DNA from 4 places in the Nocardia sp. 348MFTsu5.1 genome. Region 1 is predicted to be linked to each of the others. Evidence: predicted binding sites of a transcription regulator. Region 1 holds the regulator's gene; each other region holds the start of a gene.
The links. Region 1 encodes LexA, which represses DNA repair genes until DNA is damaged. Its sites were predicted from a motif close to CGAACANNTGTTCG; they were not measured.
Positions count from the first base shown of each region.

Region 2: H290_RS30125 (HNH endonuclease signature motif containing protein) is a predicted target of LexA. The motif match lies at 2,488-2,501, and genes of this name have one in related genera.
Region 3: H290_RS0102105 (HNH endonuclease signature motif containing protein) is a predicted target of LexA. The motif match lies at 1,771-1,784, and genes of this name have one in related genera.
Region 4: H290_RS29525 (HNH endonuclease signature motif containing protein) is a predicted target of LexA. The motif match lies at 2,472-2,485, and genes of this name have one in related genera.

Region 1 covers NZ_KB911514.1:258,872-263,282, forward strand. The annotation lists gene hflX (GTPase HflX) at 1-821, shown strand, start outside; gene H290_RS0113780 (acyl-CoA dehydrogenase family protein) at 935-2,077, shown strand; gene lexA (transcriptional repressor LexA) at 2,160-2,879, opposite strand; gene H290_RS31170 (LysM peptidoglycan-binding domain-containing protein) at 3,070-3,576, shown strand; gene nrdR (transcriptional regulator NrdR) at 3,667-4,122, shown strand; gene hrpA (ATP-dependent RNA helicase HrpA) at 4,147-4,411, opposite strand, start outside.
Region 2 covers NZ_KB911511.1:131,539-135,949, reverse strand. The annotation lists gene clpB (ATP-dependent chaperone ClpB) at 1-2,389, shown strand, start outside; gene H290_RS30125 (HNH endonuclease signature motif containing protein) at 2,673-4,286, shown strand; gene H290_RS0107020 (MerR family transcriptional regulator) at 4,334-4,411, opposite strand, start outside.
Region 3 covers NZ_KB911509.1:445,556-449,966, forward strand. The annotation lists gene H290_RS0102100 (MFS transporter) at 1-278, shown strand, start outside; gene H290_RS0102105 (HNH endonuclease signature motif containing protein) at 449-1,660, opposite strand; gene H290_RS0102110 (PadR family transcriptional regulator) at 2,030-2,359, shown strand; gene H290_RS0102115 (DUF1048 domain-containing protein) at 2,362-2,724, shown strand; gene H290_RS0102120 (ABC transporter ATP-binding protein) at 2,721-3,494, shown strand; gene H290_RS0102125 (ABC transporter permease) at 3,491-4,261, shown strand; gene H290_RS0102130 (AMP-binding protein) at 4,266-4,411, opposite strand, start outside.
Region 4 covers NZ_KB911523.1:54,236-58,646, reverse strand. The annotation lists gene H290_RS0123015 (nuclear transport factor 2 family protein) at 1-19, shown strand, start outside; gene H290_RS0123010 (NAD(P)/FAD-dependent oxidoreductase) at 210-2,216, opposite strand; gene H290_RS29525 (HNH endonuclease signature motif containing protein) at 2,509-4,059, shown strand; gene H290_RS30910 (DUF1918 domain-containing protein) at 4,229-4,411, opposite strand, start outside.

The sequences.
Region 1 (4,411 bases):
TGCGTGGACCCGGTGAGACGAAGATCGAGACGGACCGCCGCCGGATCCGCGAGCGGACGGCGAAGTTGCGCCGGGAGATCCGCGAGATGAAGACGTCGCGAAACACCAAGCGCACCAAGCGGAAACAAGCCGCACTCGCCTCGGTCACGATCGTCGGGTACACCAACGCGGGCAAGTCCAGTCTGATCAACGCGATGACCGGATCGGGCGTCCTGGTACAGAACGCGCTGTTCGCCACCCTGGATCCGACCACCCGGCGGATGTCCCTCGACGACGGTCGCGAAATCGTGGTCACCGACACCGTCGGATTCGTCCGGCATCTGCCGACCCAACTGGTGGAGGCGTTCCGCTCGACCCTCGAAGAGGTCGCGGACGCAGACCTCTTGCTGCACATCGTCGATGGTTCGGACCCGATTCCCACCGGTCAGATCAGCGCAGTGCGCAAGGTCATCGAAGAGGTGATCCACGACGAGAAGGCGTCCACACCGCCGGAGCTGCTGGTGATCAACAAGATCGACGTCGCCGACCCGACTGTGCTGACTCAGTTGAGGAGCCTGTTCCCCAAGGCGGTCTTCATCTCGGCCGCCACGGGCGAAGGTATCCCGGAACTTCTCGAGCGGGTTCGTGAGTCGGTGTCGAGGCACGATGTCCACGTCAGTGTCCGAGTGCCGTATTCCCGCGGTGATCTGGTCTCACGCATCCATGCCGAAGGCGATGTGTCGAGCGAGAAGCATGGTGCCGACGGCACCGAGATCGTCGCCAGCGTTCCCTCGGCACTGGCCAATGCACTGGCCGAGTTCGCCGCGCCCCATCTGTTCTGAATCCGGGCCTGGACAGGTCGTCTTGCCCTGACTGAGCGCTCCTTGGGTTGAATGTAGAATCCAGTTACAGTTGCTGGCAACCTCGTTTGGACACCCTCGTTATGGAGACTTTGATGGAACGCACGATTTTCGAGCCTGAGCACCTCCTCTACCGCGATTCGTACCGCAGCTTCCTCGAGCAGCATGTGGCGCCGCACCACGCCCGCTGGGAAGAGCAGAACATCGTCGATCGCGACGTGTGGATCGAAGCCGGTAAGAACGGCTTCCTGGCCGTTGACGCGCCCGAGGAGTTCGGTGGCGGCGGAGTCGACGACTTCCGCTATCAGTGCATCGTCTCCGAGGAATCCGCACGCGGTGGGTTCAGCGGCCTGGGATTCACCCTGCACAACGATGTCATCGCGCCGTACCTGCTGGAGTTGACCAACGACGAGCAGAAGGCGCGCTGGCTCCCGGGATTCACCTCCGGTGAGCTCATCACCGCCATCGCCATGACCGAGCCCGGAACCGGCTCGGACCTGCAAGGGATCAAGACGACCGCCAAGAAGGACGGCGATCACTGGGTGCTCAACGGATCGAAGACCTTCATCACCAACGGCATCAACGCCGACCTGGTGATCGTGGTCGCGCGCACCGATCCCGAGGCCGGCGCCAAGGGTTTCTCCCTGCTGGTCGTCGAGCGCGGCATGCCCGGCTTCGAGCGCGGCCGCAACCTCGACAAGGTCGGCATGAAGGCGCAGGACACCGCCGAACTGAGCTTCGACAACGTCCGCGTACCCGCCGAGAACCTGCTCGGTGAAGAGGGACTCGGCTTCATCTACCTGATGCAGAACCTGCCGCGCGAGCGCCTGTCGATCGCCGTGGTCGCCGCTGCCTCCATGGAGAAGGTCCTGGAGACCACCGTTCAATATTCCAAGGACCGCAAGGCTTTCGGGCGTTCGATCGGCAACTTTCAGAACACCCGCTTCCTGCTGGCCGAGCTGGCCACGTCCACGACGACGACGCGCGTGTTCGTCGACCACTGCATCGGGCTGCTGAACGAGAAGAAGCTGACCGTCCCCGATGCCGCGATGGCCAAGTACTACGCCACCGAGAATCAGGTGCACCTGATCGACCGCTGCCTGCAGCTGCACGGCGGCTACGGCTACATGCGTGAATACTCCGTCGCGAAGGCGTTCCTGGACTCACGCGTGCAGACCATCTACGGCGGCACCACCGAGATCATGAAGGAAGTCATCGGACGCAGCCTCGGGGTCTGATCACTCAAACATCAACGCGCCGAACGGCAGAAGGCGGGTGCACCGGATCTCCGGTGCACCCGCCTTTTTCGCATGTGTGTCTCTAGAGTCGCCGCATCACTGTCACAACTTTGCCCAGGATGACCGCATCGTTGCCGGGGATGGGATCGAATACCGGGTTGTGCGGCATCAGCCACACGGCGTCTTTGGTGCGCTTGAAGGTCTTGACCGTGGCCTCGCCATCGATCATCGCGGCCACGATGTCTCCGTTGTCGGCGACGTTCTGCTGGCGTACGACCACCCAGTCACCGTCGCAGATCGCGGCGTCGATCATCGATTCGCCCACCACCCTGAGCAGGAAGAGCGAACCCTCGCCGACGAGTTCCTTCGGGAGCGGGAAGACGTCTTCGACGGCCTGTTCGGCGAGGATCGGGCCACCGGCCGCGATCCGGCCGAGGACCGGGACAAATGTCGGCGTCGGAAGTGATTCGTCGGGTGCCTGCACCTGACCGGCAGCCGTGGCCGGGTTGAGGTCGGTGTCCTGGATGTTTACCGCGCGGGGACGGTTGTTCTCGCGCTGCAGGAAGCCTTTGCGTTCGAGTGTGCGGAGCTGGTGGGCGACCGACGACGTCGAGGTCAGGCCGACGGCGTCACCGATCTCCCGGATGCTCGGCGGGTAGCCGCGCTCGCGGACCGAGGCGCGGATGACCTCGAGTACGGCTTTCTGGCGGGCGGTCAGTGAGCCTTCTGCCAGCGGTCCGGTGGCGACCACGGTGGTGGCGGCTCCGTCCGACGGCGTCGGGGGCTGGGTTGTATCGGCCATCAGGTCCTCCAGTTCGTGCGGTATCGGGCGGGGTCCATGTGGACAAAGGTAGTGCAAATCATCACAAGTCTCAAACATTTGTTCGATCAGGCGTGGCGCTTGTCGGAACCCCGTGATACAAATCGAACACTCTTTCAATCGAACGAGTGATCGAATGCACCATCGATCCGATGATCCGAGGACTGAACCCATGACTGCAGCCACCACCATCATCCGGCCGGCCACAGCTCGGCCCGTTCACCACGCCGAGAGCGCTACCGTTCCGCGTACCAAGCGGCCCTTGCGGCCCGCGGACACCGCCCGTCCGGCCGATCGCCGGCTGCCTGCTCAGCGCCGCGTGGCCGTCTCCTGCGCCGAATCGCGCAACACCGAACAACGAATGCCGACCGCTCGCGAGAAGGTCTTCGCCCGTCGGCGCGCCTGGGCGGCCGGCGCCGTCGCGGGAATCGGTCTGATGCTGATCGTTGCATTCATGACCTTCTTCGGCGGCGTGATGGAGCAGTCTGCTGATCCGGGGCGCGTCGGCACCCAGGTCGTCCGGGTTCAGTCGGGGGAGTCGTTGGGGGCCATCGCTTCCCGGATCGCACCCGAGATGCCGGCCGAAGCCGTCGTGGCAAAGATCATGGAGCTCAACGCGATGAGCAACTCGGCATTGTCGGTGGGGCAGGCGCTGGTCACGCCGGTCTACGTCAGGTAGATGATGCAGGGGCCCACAGCCCGGGCGGTATCCTCGGAACCACAGCGTCTGGTCACTCCGCCCAGGCCGTCGACCGTCGAGGAATCGTGCATGCATTGCCCGTTTTGCAAGAACGAGGACACCCGCGTAGTCGATTCGCGGGTGGCGGACGAGGGACAGGCAATCCGTCGTCGCCGTGCCTGTTCGGAGTGCGGACGCCGTTTCACCACGGTGGAGACCGCGGTGCTCTCGGTGGTCAAACGGACCGGCGTCACTGAACCTTTCAGCCGCGAGAAGGTCATGCGCGGCGTCCGCCGGGCCTGCCAGGGCCGAGCTGTCGACGATGACAAGTTGCAGCATCTTGCGCAGCAGGTCGAGGAAGCCGTCAGGGCCTCGGGTTCGGCCGAAGTTCCGGCCAACGAGGTCGGTCTTGCGATTCTCGGTCCGCTCCGCGATCTCGACGAGGTCGCGTACCTTCGCTTCGCCTCCGTCTACCGCTCATTCGACTCGGTGGACGACTTCCAGAAAGAAATCGACGATCTCCGGTCCGGCAAGTCCGAATCCTGACTCCCCGCGAATTTTGCGTTGGGGTCAGCGCAGGTCGCGAATTGCCTTGATGGCGCGCTTCTCTGAGATCGGGTACGCGGTTCGCAGCTGTTGAGCGAACAGCCCGACACGCAGCTCCTCGACGATCCAGCCGGCGGCTTCGCTGACCGCATCCTGACGTTCCGACGGCATCATCCGTAGGTGACTGGTCCAGGCCGCCACGACCCGGTCGACGGTGGCCATCGACGCGGCATCCCTCGCTGCCGACGCCGGCAACTGATCGAGTCGCGCCAGCGCGGCATCGAGGTAG
Region 2 (4,411 bases), on a different contig from region 1:
TGACCCTGCTCAGATCCGTGGCGCCGCGCAACAGATCGTCGCCGGGTTGCCGAAGGCCTCCGGCGCCAGCTCGACCCCGCAGTTGAGCCGGGAGAGCATCGCAGCGATTTCAGCGGCCCAGCAGCTCGCCGGTGAACTCGATGACGAGTACGTATCGACCGAGCATCTGGTTGTCGGTCTCGCCAAGGGCGACTCTGACGTAGCCAAGCTGCTCGCCGGTGCCGGCGCGACAGCCCAGGCCCTGCAGGACGCATTTGTTGCGGTCCGCGGCAGCGCTCGCGTGACCACCGCGGACCCCGAAAGCACGTATCAGGCGTTGGAGAAGTACTCCACCGACCTGACTGCCGCTGCCCGTGAGGGCAAGCTCGACCCGGTCATCGGCCGCGACACCGAGATCCGTCGCGTCGTGCAGGTGCTGAGCCGTCGGACAAAGAACAACCCGGTCCTCATCGGCGAACCCGGCGTCGGTAAGACGGCGATCGTTGAGGGTCTCGCCCAGCGCATCATCGCCGGCGACGTTCCCGAGAGCCTGCGTGGCAAGACCGTCGTCTCCCTGGACATGGGTTCGATGGTCGCCGGTGCCAAGTACCGCGGTGAGTTCGAGGAGCGCCTGAAGGCAGTCCTGGAAGAGATCAAAGGCTCTGCAGGACAGGTCATCACGTTCATCGACGAGCTGCACACCATCGTGGGTGCCGGTGCCACCGGCGACTCCGCGATGGACGCCGGCAACATGATCAAGCCGATGCTCGCCCGCGGTGAACTGCGGATGGTGGGTGCCACCACCCTCAGTGAATACCGTCAGTACATCGAGAAGGACGCGGCCCTCGAACGTCGTTTCCAGCAGGTGTATGTCGGGGAGCCTTCGGTCGAAGACGCCATCGGCATCCTGCGCGGACTGAAGGAGCGCTACGAGGTGCACCACGGCGTGCGCATCACCGACTCCGCGTTGGTCGCTGCCGCGACGCTGAGTGATCGGTACATCACCGCGCGCTTCCTGCCGGACAAGGCAATCGACCTGGTCGACGAGGCCGCATCCCGGCTGCGAATGGAAATCGATTCGCGCCCAGTCGAAATCGATGAGGTCGAGCGGGTCGTCCGCCGGCTCGAGGTCGAAGAGGTCGCTCTCGAAAAGGAGACCGACGCAGCATCGAAGGTACGGCTGGACAAGCTCCGCCAGGAGCTGGCCGACCAGCGCGAGAAGCTCAACGAGCTCTCGGCCCGCTGGCAGGGAGAGAAGAACGCCATCGACTCGGTGCGCGACCTCAAGGAACGCCTCGAAACCCTTCGCGGCGAATCCGAGCGGGCCGAACGTGACGGCGATCTGGGCCGGGCAGCCGAACTCCGGTACGGCACGATCCCGACTTTGGAAAAGGAGCTCGACGCCGCCGTGGCGAAGTCGGGTGCTGACTCTACCGGCGACGTGATGTTGCAGGAGGAGGTCGGACCGGACGATGTGGCACAGGTGGTTTCGGCCTGGACCGGTATCCCCGCCGGGCGCATGCTCGAAGGTGAAACCACCAAACTGCTGCGGATGGAGCAGGAACTCGGATCCCGGGTGATCGGCCAGAAGCTTGCAGTCGAAGCGGTGTCCGACGCAGTGCGCAGGGCCCGGGCCGGAGTTGCCGACCCGAACCGGCCGCTGGGTTCGTTCCTGTTCCTCGGCCCGACCGGCGTCGGTAAAACCGAGCTGGCGAAGGCTCTTGCCGAGTTCCTGTTCGACGACGAACATGCCATGGTCCGCATCGACATGAGCGAGTACGGCGAAAAGCACAGCGTGGCAAGGCTGGTGGGTGCACCTCCGGGCTACGTCGGCTACGAGGCCGGCGGCCAGTTGACCGAGGCGGTGCGGCGTCGCCCCTACACGGTGGTGCTGTTCGACGAGGTCGAGAAGGCACATCCGGACGTGTTCGACATCTTGCTGCAGGTCCTTGACGAGGGTCGTCTGACCGATGGTCAGGGACGTACGGTCGACTTCCGCAACACCATCCTGATCCTGACGTCCAACCTGGGTTCGGGTGGAACCAAGGATCAGGTGATGGCAGCGGTGCGGTCGGCGTTCAAGCCCGAGTTCATCAACCGCCTCGACGATGTCGTGGTGTTCGATGCACTCACCCCGGACCAACTGGTCTCGATCGTCGACATCCAGTTGGGTCAGCTCGGCAAGCGCCTGGCGCAACGCCGGCTCGATCTGGAGGTCTCCGAGAACGCCAAGAAGTGGCTTGCCACACGCGGATTCGACCCGCTCTACGGTGCTCGTCCGCTGCGCCGGCTGGTTCAGCAGTCCATCGGCGACCAGCTCGCGAGGGCATTGCTGGCCGGTGACATCACCGACGGCGACGTCGTCCCGGTGAACACGAGCGCCGACGGTGAGACCCTGTTGGTCGGCTGATCGGTCGGGCCTGACCACAGGCCCGCGGCACAAACTCCCTGCACCACATTTGGTGCAGGGAGTTTTGTCTTTCTGGGCATTGGCTCGTCGACGTGGATCGAACATACGTTTGACAGCGAGAGATCTGTGGGATAGACTCGAAGACAGCGCATTCCCCTGATGACGAATCATTCCGAAGTCTCCTTCCCGTATTCGTCCGTATCTGCCCAGGGGTCCTCAATTGTCAGAGCTAACCGGTTTCGATGTAACACCCGAGGGTGTGTTGTCGAGGTTGGATGCTGCCGTGGCGGATTTGGCCGCGGTGAATCTGACGGTGTTGTCCGATGAGGATTGTGTCCGGTTGGTGGACGGGATCGAGGGCGTCAGCCGGCGGTTGCAGGCGGCTGGGTTGCCGGTCCTTCGCGAAGTTACTGTGCGACGGGCATTTTCGAAGGCCGGTTTTGGCTCCCCGGTCGCGATGCTCAAGAACCTGCTGCGGCTGCGGCCCGGGGTGGCTCGTAAGCGACTGGAAGCAATGGACGCTCTGACGTCATCGATGACACCCAGCGGCGAGGTCATCGAACCGCGGTTCCCGGAGACGGCCGCGGCGTTGCGTGACGGTGTGATCGATCTGGATCATGCGGCGATCGTCATGGATGTGATGGCCAAGATCCCCTCGAAAGTCGATGCGGAACAGCGGGAGAACGCCGAGGCCGCGTTGGCGCAGCTGTGCCAGCGGTACACCCCGCCAGAGGTGGAGCGGATCGGTGACCGCATCGTGGAGTATCTCGATCCCGATGGAACGTTGACCGACGACTCGGACCGTGCACGCCATCGGGGCCTGAGTCTGGGTAAGCAGTCCACGAACTTGATGTCGAAGATCACGGGGCATCTCGACCCGGTGACGCGCGCATTGCTCGACGTGATGCTGTCGGTCTGGGCGGCGAAGGGGATGAACAATCCTGGAGACCCGCTGTCCCCGTCCGGTGCGATCGATGATCCGGCCCTGGACAAAGACATCCTGCAGGCCGCTGCGGACAACGACATTCGTAGTCAGGCGCAACGCAATCACGATGCGCTGAAGGCCGCGCTGTTGTATTTGATCGAGTCCGGGCAAATGGGGAAGTCGCATCGTGGTCTGCCGGTCCAGGTGATCATCTCGATGACCAAAGACCAGCTGGACGATGCGGTGCAGTCATCACCTGCCGGTGGAGATGTGGTCGCTGACAACGTCGACCACAACGATGCCGAGGCCGAGGCGCCAGTCGATGCGGAGCCGGAGGTGACACCCAAATCAGAGCCGCGCCCGTATGGCTCAGGAGTGGCGTATACGGCAACCGGAACGATTCTGCCTATCGGGGATGCGGTGAAACTCGCTGTGCGCAGCGATAAATCGTTGGCGATCTTCGAGAATCACTCGAACGAAGTCCTGTACTTCGGGCGGGCTCGTCGGTTGGCGAGCGAGTCACAGCGGTTGGCGATGTTTGCTGCTCATCGCGGCTGTTCGACGCCGGGATGTTCAAATCCGGCGATGTGGGCTGAAGCGCATCACGTGCTGGCCTGGTTGCTCGGCGGTTTCACTGACATTGTGAATGAGGCACCGGCATGTCCGCAGCACCACAAACTGATCGGGCCGGGGGTCAATCAATGGCAGACGGTGATGCTGACCGAAGGGCCGGATGCGGGTCGGTGTGCGTGGATTCCACCGGTCTTCATCGATCCGGAACGTAAACCGATGGTCAATCGTGCCCATCATCCCGATGAGGCCCTCGCCGAGGCGCGCGAGTTGATGCGGTCCCGCCGTCTGGAGCAACTTGAACAACGAAAACGTGAGTTCGGGGTGTCACCTTCAGATCTGCCGAAAGAGCCTCCGCCGAAAGATTCAGGGAGAGATCCCGAACCCGGCCGGCCGGAATGAGGCCGGCCGGTGCTCAAAAGCCAAGCGCTGCATTCGGAAGGCGCCGATCAGCGAACGAAATCTACCTGGACTTCGGTGACCCAGTCGGATTCGTCGTCGGCCATTTCCAGGTAGGTTTCCCGCCC
Region 3 (4,411 bases), on a different contig from region 1:
CCTCTGAGTCCATCGGCGAGCACATCACCAACACCCTTGCCGAAGCACTTCAGGTCGCAGCGCAACTGTCGCCGGTCGATCCGGAGCTTGCCGCACGCATCAGCAGCGGTGCCATCGACGCCTTCGAAGGTCCGATGGGCACGTCCTGTATCGCATTGGGCGGCGTCTGTCTGGCAGCGGCAATCGGCTTGGCGTTCCTGACCCCCAAGCAGATCGACGACGGCACGGCCGAACGTGCTGCCGCCGCAGAGCAGGCCAAGGCAGACATCACCGAGTGACGTCGGCGGGTAGCCGCCCGGCCGCAAGACGTGGTGGTGCTGCCGCCGCAGCACGTCTGGACGGCAGCACCCCGCGGATTTCACACTATGGAGTTGTCAACGGTACATGCGCGGTCCCGACGAGAAGCCGGGTGCGACAAGGGAAGTCAGTGTTCGATCGACCTGCAGTGTCAGGCGGCGAGGGTAAGCGTTCGACGGTTGTAGGCCGGTAGCGGTTTTCGAAGTGGATCGACGTCGGCCGGCGGGATCAGCCACGGATGGCCGTCGTCGCCCATGATCACGTCCCAGTCGGTGTTGTGGACCGCCATGTGGCAGGTACGGCACAACAGGCATCCGTTCTCCAGGGTCGTGGCGCCACCGTCCACAAAGTGCTTGATGTGATGGCAGTCCGACCAGGTGGCATGTGCACCGCATTTCACGCAGCAGGCATCGCGGATGATGATTGCTTTCCGGACCAGTCCGGTGAACAGGCGTTTCGGTGGACTGATATCGATCGGGACTTGCTGCCCGCCGAGGGTGATCGAGGTGATCGAGGAATCACAGGCCAGCGCAGCGGCAGTTGCTTCGGTGACCGGCCCCATCCAGGGCAGCGAGGAAGCCTCGGGATGGTCGGCGGGCACGGTCACCATCACCTCGGTCCGCGGCGCGGACACCAACGTCTGGCCACCACCACCACAGTCCAGGAGTTGATGTAGCGCATCAGCGCGACGCTGCGTCGGGGTTCGCGCGTCGTCAGAACCATCCGGTTCAGGACGTGCCCTGGACCAGAAGTCCAACGCGGAGAACAACTTCTCTCCGATCACCGCATCAACGTCGAACTTGCCGACCAGGCGTCCGTCGCTGACCGCATAATCCACACTGTTCAGTGACCGATCTTCTGCAGGCGGTGGCCCACCGGTGTCCCTGGCCACCTCGTTCCCCAGGGCTCGGGCTGCCGCGCCGATCGCAGCCGGTGGGGCTCCGGAGATGGCGTGGCTCAACAGTTTCCGCTCAGCACCAACCCGATCCACGTCCGTCATCGGATCCTGCGACCGGTCGACGACATGTGCAACACCCTTCACCACCGCATCCACATGCTCGGAGGACAGGAACCCGTCTCGCGAATAGCCGGCGGTGCGATCCAAATCAGACAATCCCGAACCGATGCGTAGCCACCGATACGCCGAAGCTGGCGCGGCACCGTTGGCCTGCAACAATTTTACTGTTGTCGACCCCGCTTTGCGCGCCATACCCGATGCATCGATCACCCCAGCACACACTGCAAGTTGATGATCGGCCGCGTTACGCAGAGTGATCAGGTCTTTCGTCATACCCAGCACCGCCTTGGGGTCATCAGGTATGACCAGGTCGACCAGGGAATCGACCATATCGAGCAGTCGCATCACAAACACCTCCAGGCACGAAGCAATAGGAAGGTTGACCAATGCTCTTGGGAAGGTGTTTCTTCGACTCGTCGTAGTCTCGATGATCAACTGATTCCAGAGTAGCTGATCGAACATACCTTCGCAAGGCTGATCTGCATCAATTTTCCTCGCGCACAACAGCTTCCGCAGTAGTGCACGCCTGTCTCACGCGGACACAGCCCGCGGCGCCGAATCTATCAGCACCGTCTGACAGGAGAATCTGGCCAGACCGAGGACCACGCCTTGCCGCCACCCGGGCCACCTGCTATTCAGCATTGCTATGTACTGGTACTCGGTGTAACTTGGTACCAGTACTCAGCAACACAGACTAGACAGAGGGGGTGAGTGATGGGCAATCAGATGACGGAGATGCTCAAGGGCACGCTCGAGGGCATTGTGCTCGCGCTGCTGGCCGATCGTCCCGCTTACGGATACGAGATCACCACGCTGCTGAGGGAGCAGGGATTCTCGGATCTCGCCGAAGGCACCGTCTACGCCTTGCTCATTCGCATCGAGCAGCGAGGCTTCGTGGATGTGGTGAAGGTGCCGTCCGAGAAAGGGCCGCCGCGGAAGGTGTATTCGATCAACGCCCAAGGGCGCGAACAACTCAACGAATTCTGGACCACATGGAAGTTCCTCACCGAACGTATCGAACGACTTCAAGACAAGGAGACGTAATCATGACCAACTGGATGACGAAAATCGTCGGCTCGCTCGAGCAAAAAAGGGAGTACAAGAAGCACCAATCACGCATTGATTCGCTTCCCGAGCCCTACCTCACGTCCGGGAAAGCCCTCCAGCGGTACCTCACGTACTACGGAGGTCTCACCGACGGCGAGACGATCGTCAAGATGCTCGGCGACTTCGTCGACCTCTGGGAGCGAGCCGCCGTCGACGGCACCCCGGTCCGCGACATCGTCGGCGACGACCCGGTCGAATTCGCCGAGACGTTCGCCCAGGCCTACAACGGACGGCAGTGGATCGACAAGGAGCGCGCCCGCCTCACCAAGGCCTTCGAAGACGCGGAACGAGGCCAGAAATGACCGCGGCCGCAGCGATCCGGGTGCAGGGTCTGGAGAAGTCGTACAACGACTTACATGTGCTGCGCGGCGTCGACTTCACGGTGCCTACCGGCAGCATCTTCGCCCTGCTCGGCTCGAACGGGGCGGGCAAGACCACGGTCATCAAGATCCTCGCGACCTTGCTCCGACAGGATGCCGGCACTGCAAGCGTGGACGGCTTCGACGTCGCCGCGCAGCAACAAAGTGTGCGAGAGTCGATCAGCCTCACCGGACAGTTCGCTGCCGTGGACGAAATCCTCAGTGGCCGAGAGAATCTCGCACTGGTCGCACGGCTACGGCATCTGAAGAGCCCCGGCACGATCGCCGGCGAACTGCTCGACCGCTTCTCGTTGACCGAGGCCGGCGACCGGAAAGCCTCGACCTATTCGGGCGGAATGCGCCGCCGCCTCGACATCGCGATGAGCCTCATCGGGAACCCGCCTGTCATCTTCCTGGACGAACCGACCACCGGGCTCGATCCCCAAGCGCGCCTTGAGGTGTGGAAGACGGTGAAGGAACTCGCCGACACCGGCACCACTGTGCTGCTCACGACGCAACACCTGGACGAGGCCGAGTATCTCGCCGACCAGATCGCGATCCTCCACGAGGGCCGGATCGTCGTCAGCGGCACGTTCGCCGAACTCCAACAATTGCTGCCGCCCGCGAAGGTCGAATACGTCGAGAAGCAGCCCACCCTCGAGGAGGTCTTCCTCGCAATAGTCGGCAAATCCCCTACGAGCCGGGAGGAATGATGATCACCACCGCGCACTTCTACAAAGACACCACTGTCCTGACGGGGCGGTCGCTGCGCCACATCCTGCGCAGTCCGGACACCATTATCACCACAGCGATCACCCCGGTCGCACTCATGCTGCTGTTCGTCTACGTGTTCGGCGGCGCGATCGACACCGGTTCAGGGTCGTACATCGACTACATGCTGCCGGGCATCCTGCTCATCACGGTCGCGTCGGGTATCGCATACACCGCCTACCGCCTGTTCATGGATCTGCATGGCGGGATCTTCGAACGATTCCAGTCCATGCCGATCGCACGGTCCAGCGCGCTGTGGGCACACGTACTGACCTCACTGGCCGCCAACCTGGCCTCTGTCCTGATCGTCATCGGCATTGCCGTCGTCATGGGATTCCGTACTGGGACGGGCGTGCTGGGGTGGCTCGCAGTCGCCGGCATCCTCACCCTGTTCACCCTGGCGTTGACGTGGGTCGCCGTGATCGCCGGTCTTTCCGCAAAGACGGTCGACGGAGCGAGTGCCTTCGCCTACCCGCTGATCTTCCTGCCGTTCATCAGTACCGCGTTCGTGCCCAGCGAATCGATGCCCGCGCCGGTGAAATGGTTCGCCGACAACCAGCCGGTCACAGCGATCGTCACCACGATCCGCGACATCTTCGCCCAGCACCCGGTCGGCAGCGACATCTGGATCGCCCTGAGCTGGTGCGTCGGCATTCTCATCGTCGCGTACACCGTCGCGATGTCCGTCTACCGACGCAAAATCAGCTAGTACCTCAGCTGCTCACGGCACCTGACACAGAAGCATCCAGTGCCGTTTCCTTTGCCCACCGGTAGTCGGCTTTGCCGGCCGGAGTGCGCTTGATCTCGTCGACCAGCACCAGAAGACGGGGAATCTTGTAGCCCGCCAGCATGGTTCGGC
Region 4 (4,411 bases), on a different contig from region 1:
CGTCGTTCAGGTGGACTGACTGTGGCCACTGCGTAGTCAATTCCAGCACAGTGCCTTTCGGTTGACGAGAAGAAAGCGGTCACACCAAAAGGTAAGTTGCCAGGTTGATGACCTGTATCGAGAGCGGTGTCGTCGGAAGGCATGAATCTCGAGCATGCACCACCACACCCCCTGACATCGTTCTGTGGTTCGGGGGTGTGGTGCGTCCGTCAGTTTCGCTGCTTGCTACTGAAGATGAAATCCTGAGCCTTGGGTTCACGAAGCATTGTCCAGTAATCGACTATCCGCCACGGGCAGGAAACTATGACTCGACCCGCCTTGTTGCGGTAGTAACCGGTATTGGGTCCCTCGCCGGGATGCGCCCACACAGTCTGGTCCAGCGATTCTTCAACTTGACGATTGTATGTGTCGTGGGCTTCCTGTCGAACATCCATCGAGCTGTAGTCATTTTCTACGAGATATTGGAGACACTCGATGATGTAGTGGACATGTTCCTCACTTGTAACATTGTGTCCAGCACCGTGGTTCGGGGCGGCGTTTGGTCCAGCGGTCACAAAAAGGTTCGGAAATCCCGGAACCTGTATCCCTAAGTACGCCCGGGGGTCCTCGCCATTTTTCCACAGGTCAGCCAGTTTGTTGCCGCCACGGCCGACAACGTTGATTGACGACACGTACTCCAGCCGGAATCCGGTCGCCAGAAGTATTACGTCCGCCTTTACAAACGTGCCGTCATCCAGGGTCACGCCGTCGGGATGCACTTCCACCGGTGAGGCTCGGTGCAGGGTGACGTGGTCGCGCTTGAGGGCCTCGAGATAGCCGGGATCTTTGACGATTCTCTTGGCATAGGGCCTGATCGTCGGCGTGAGTTTGGACTTGAGGTCTGGACGATCGGCGAACGTACGTTCAAGGTACTGCATGGAAGTCTGCAAGAGGAGGTCATTGGTCGGCGACGCCGAAAGGTGAGTGGCCGCCCATTCTGGATCGATCCGCGGCATCACCCAGAGGTTGTCAGAGGCGAGCCAGTAGGCCTTGAAACGGAACCACTCCTGGAAGAACGGCAGATGCCGCATCGCCCATTTCTCGCCTTCAGGTACGTGGCGAACTACTGCTTTCTCGGGAACGATCCAGTGCGGGCTACGCACCACCGCGTCAAGGGAAGCAACGGTGTCGACGATATTGGCGACGACTTGCACGGCCGTGCAACCAGTTCCGACAACCACAACGCGTTTGTCGGCCAGGTCAACGGTGGGGTCCCATTCGGCCGTATGGACGACGCGCCCGTTGAAACTGCCCAGTCCAGGGATGTCTGGGATGTTTGCTGAGTTGAGCACTCCGAGGGCGGTGATGACTGATGTGGCGGTGTGGCGTTCCACGCCACCGCGGCCGTCGCGGGTGACCACAGTCCATTTCTGGTCGGAATCGCTCCACTCAGCGGATTCGACTCGAGTGGACAATCGTATTTTTTTGTACAGGTCATATTTGTCGGCGACGCCATGTAGATAATTCAGGTACTCAGGCCCTGTGGGGTAGTACATCGACCAGTCGGGGTTGAGTTCAAACGAGTACGAGTAGTAATGGCTCGGAGTGTCCACTGCGGCACCGGGATAGATGTTGCGCGTCCAGGTGCCACCGATATCATCTCGTGACTCGAAGACTGTGTAATTGAATCCGGCCTGACCAAGTTTGATCGCGGCGTTGAGGCCGATCATTCCGGCACCGATCACGATGACATCGTGATCCGCCGGGGGCTTCTTGGTGACCGGAACGACACGCTGCCCGTTGTGAAATCCGGCTTGCTCAAGCAGCAAAGGAACAAACTCTTCGGTTACCGTGCCGGCCGCGCAGAGTGAGGCCATTCGGCAGAACAACTCAGGATCGGGTGTCCCCATCTTGGGTGTGAGGTCCTCGGTCAGCACCAACCTGGCACGCTCACGAATATCAGCGATGACGCTCTTCGGGTATTGCCCTGGTGGGGGTATATCGGCCCCGCTAGCAGCGCCGTAGTGAGTCCGTGAGGCATCGGTGCTGAGCATCTCCATGGCCACGCCGAGCTTCTCTTCGAACTCGTCGAGTAGTGCCAGGTCCCCCGTGATGTGCACCATCGACATGAGAAGAGCGCCAGGATCGGCCTGATCGATGGCCGCAGCAAGACCATTCGTAGATTCAATGCTGGTGCTGGACGACTCGGCTTCGGCGGTATTGGACAACGCGGTCATTGGGGCCTTTCCCGTCGGATGGATTCGTTGATCCCATGTGGCTGAGCTGGCAGCCATGCTGTCGGACGGACCGATTACACCCGTAGCTACTGGTGCTGCAGAAGACAGACTTCCGCCCAGTGGACAGTGCTCGACGGTGCCATGTCGATCTGAAGAGCTGGTAGCTAGTCAGCGACTGGGTGCAGGGGCTGCCGGTCGGGCTAGCCTTCGTCCCGTCGTTCGTCGGGGAGCTTGTCGGTGGGCCGCGTTATCCTGGGAACATACTTTCGAAGAGTTGGTCCGGGGGGGGTCGATGTCGGATACACCAGCAGCCGCGCCGGTTCCGGATGCGGTCAGTGCGGCCGCCGAGGTGGAGGCGGCGATCGAGCGGCTCCTGGCTGCCGATCTGTCGGTGTTGTCCGATGAGCAGAGCGCCCGGCTGGTGGAGAAGATTGAGGTCGGATCACGGAAGTTGTCGTATGCCGGGCTGACTGCCGCGGCCGGGATCGATGCCCGCCGGGCGTACGCGAAAGCCGGGTATCCCTCGACGTACGGGTTTTTGAAAGGTCAACTGCGCCTGGGTGATGGTGCTGTCAAACGCCGGATCGCGGCGATGAACAATCTCGTCTCGCGGATCACTCCGACTGGTGATGTTCTCGATCCGGTGTGTCCGGCCACGTCAGAGTTGCTGCGGCGGGGGGTGATTGATCTCGACCACATCCATGCCGTCTTGGGCACTCTCGACGAGATCCCGTCGAATATTGCGGCTGAGGAACGCGCGAGCGCGGAGCGGACGATGGCAGGATTTGCTGCCGACTACACCCCGATCCGGCTGTCTGCGCTGGGTGATCGGCTGATCGCGCATCTCAATCCGGACGGGTCGTTGACCGACGAGGGTGATCGGGTCCGCAAACGCAGCCTGCACCGTGGGCGGCAGGATAAAGATCTGATGGGCAAGATCACTGGTCGTCTCGATCCCACGACGCTGGCGTTGTTCGATGTGTTGCTGGCTATTTGGGCGGCGCCCGGTATGAACGATCCGGGCAACCCGGATTCGCCGTCGGGTGCTGCTGATGATCCGGGGATCGATGCCGAGGTGCTGCGGGCGGCGGCGCAACTCGATTCGCGCAGCCAGGACCAGCGCAACCACGATGCCCTCTCGGCGATGCTGAAGTATCTGATTTCCTCTGGTCAGCTCGGTAACACCCACAATGGTCTGCCGGCGCAGTTGATCATCACGTTGAGCAAGGCTGACCTCGAGGCCGCAGCGGGTGTGGCGCACACCGCAACAGGGGTGGACATTCCGGTCCAGGACCTTATCGATCTGGCCGCTGACTGCGATCCGAATCTGGCGGTGTTCAAAGACGGTTCCAGTGAGGTCCTCTATTACGGGCGGGCGCGCCGTGGTGCTTCGATGTGGCAGCGGATGGCGATGGTCGCTGCCCAGCGCGGTTGTACTCACCCGGGTTGTGATCAACCTGCGGCGTGGTCTCAGGCCCACCATGGGGCAAAGGATTGGGCTGATGGCGGGTTGACCGATATCGACAGTCTGGCGTGGGCGTGTGGGCCGCACAACCGGTTGGTCGGGGACGGGCCCGGTCAATGGCGAACGTTTGTTGTTCCTGATGGACCCGACGCGGGCAAGATCGCTTGGGTTCCACCGGAATACATCGACCCTGAACGCAAGCCCAGGATCAACCGGGTCCACCATCCCGATGAAGCGTTGGCGCGGGCGCGGGCGGCACTTTTGGCCGAACGCCGCGAGGCGGCCGCCGCGCGAGAACGAGAGCTCCGCGGAGAAGCACCGGGCGAGTGCGACTCCGATCCCGATCCGCCCGAGGTCGATGATCCACCGCCACACTAGGTGCCGCGAAATGATTCGCTCTGCATCGTCGCGGCTCGGGCCGTGGGGCGACGTCAGTGCGATCGGTCTGCCGGGTGACCGGACCGGAGTTGGCTACTGTCCCAAATATGCTGCGATGACACTCAAACCAGTGATGTGCCCAACCCATGCCTGCCCGTCGAGCACGTCCTCAGGTCTCCTTGTCACGCGGTGCCGCCGAGGAGCTCGAATGGGGATGGTGCTGCGAGATGTTGCGTTCGATCTCGCTGATTCGGTCTTGCCTGCGTTGTGCTTCGTGTTCGTGTTCTTCAGGCGTGATGACGCGCGCGTCTGGGCCTGGTACGACCACGGCGTCGACATCGCTGTGCGTCCA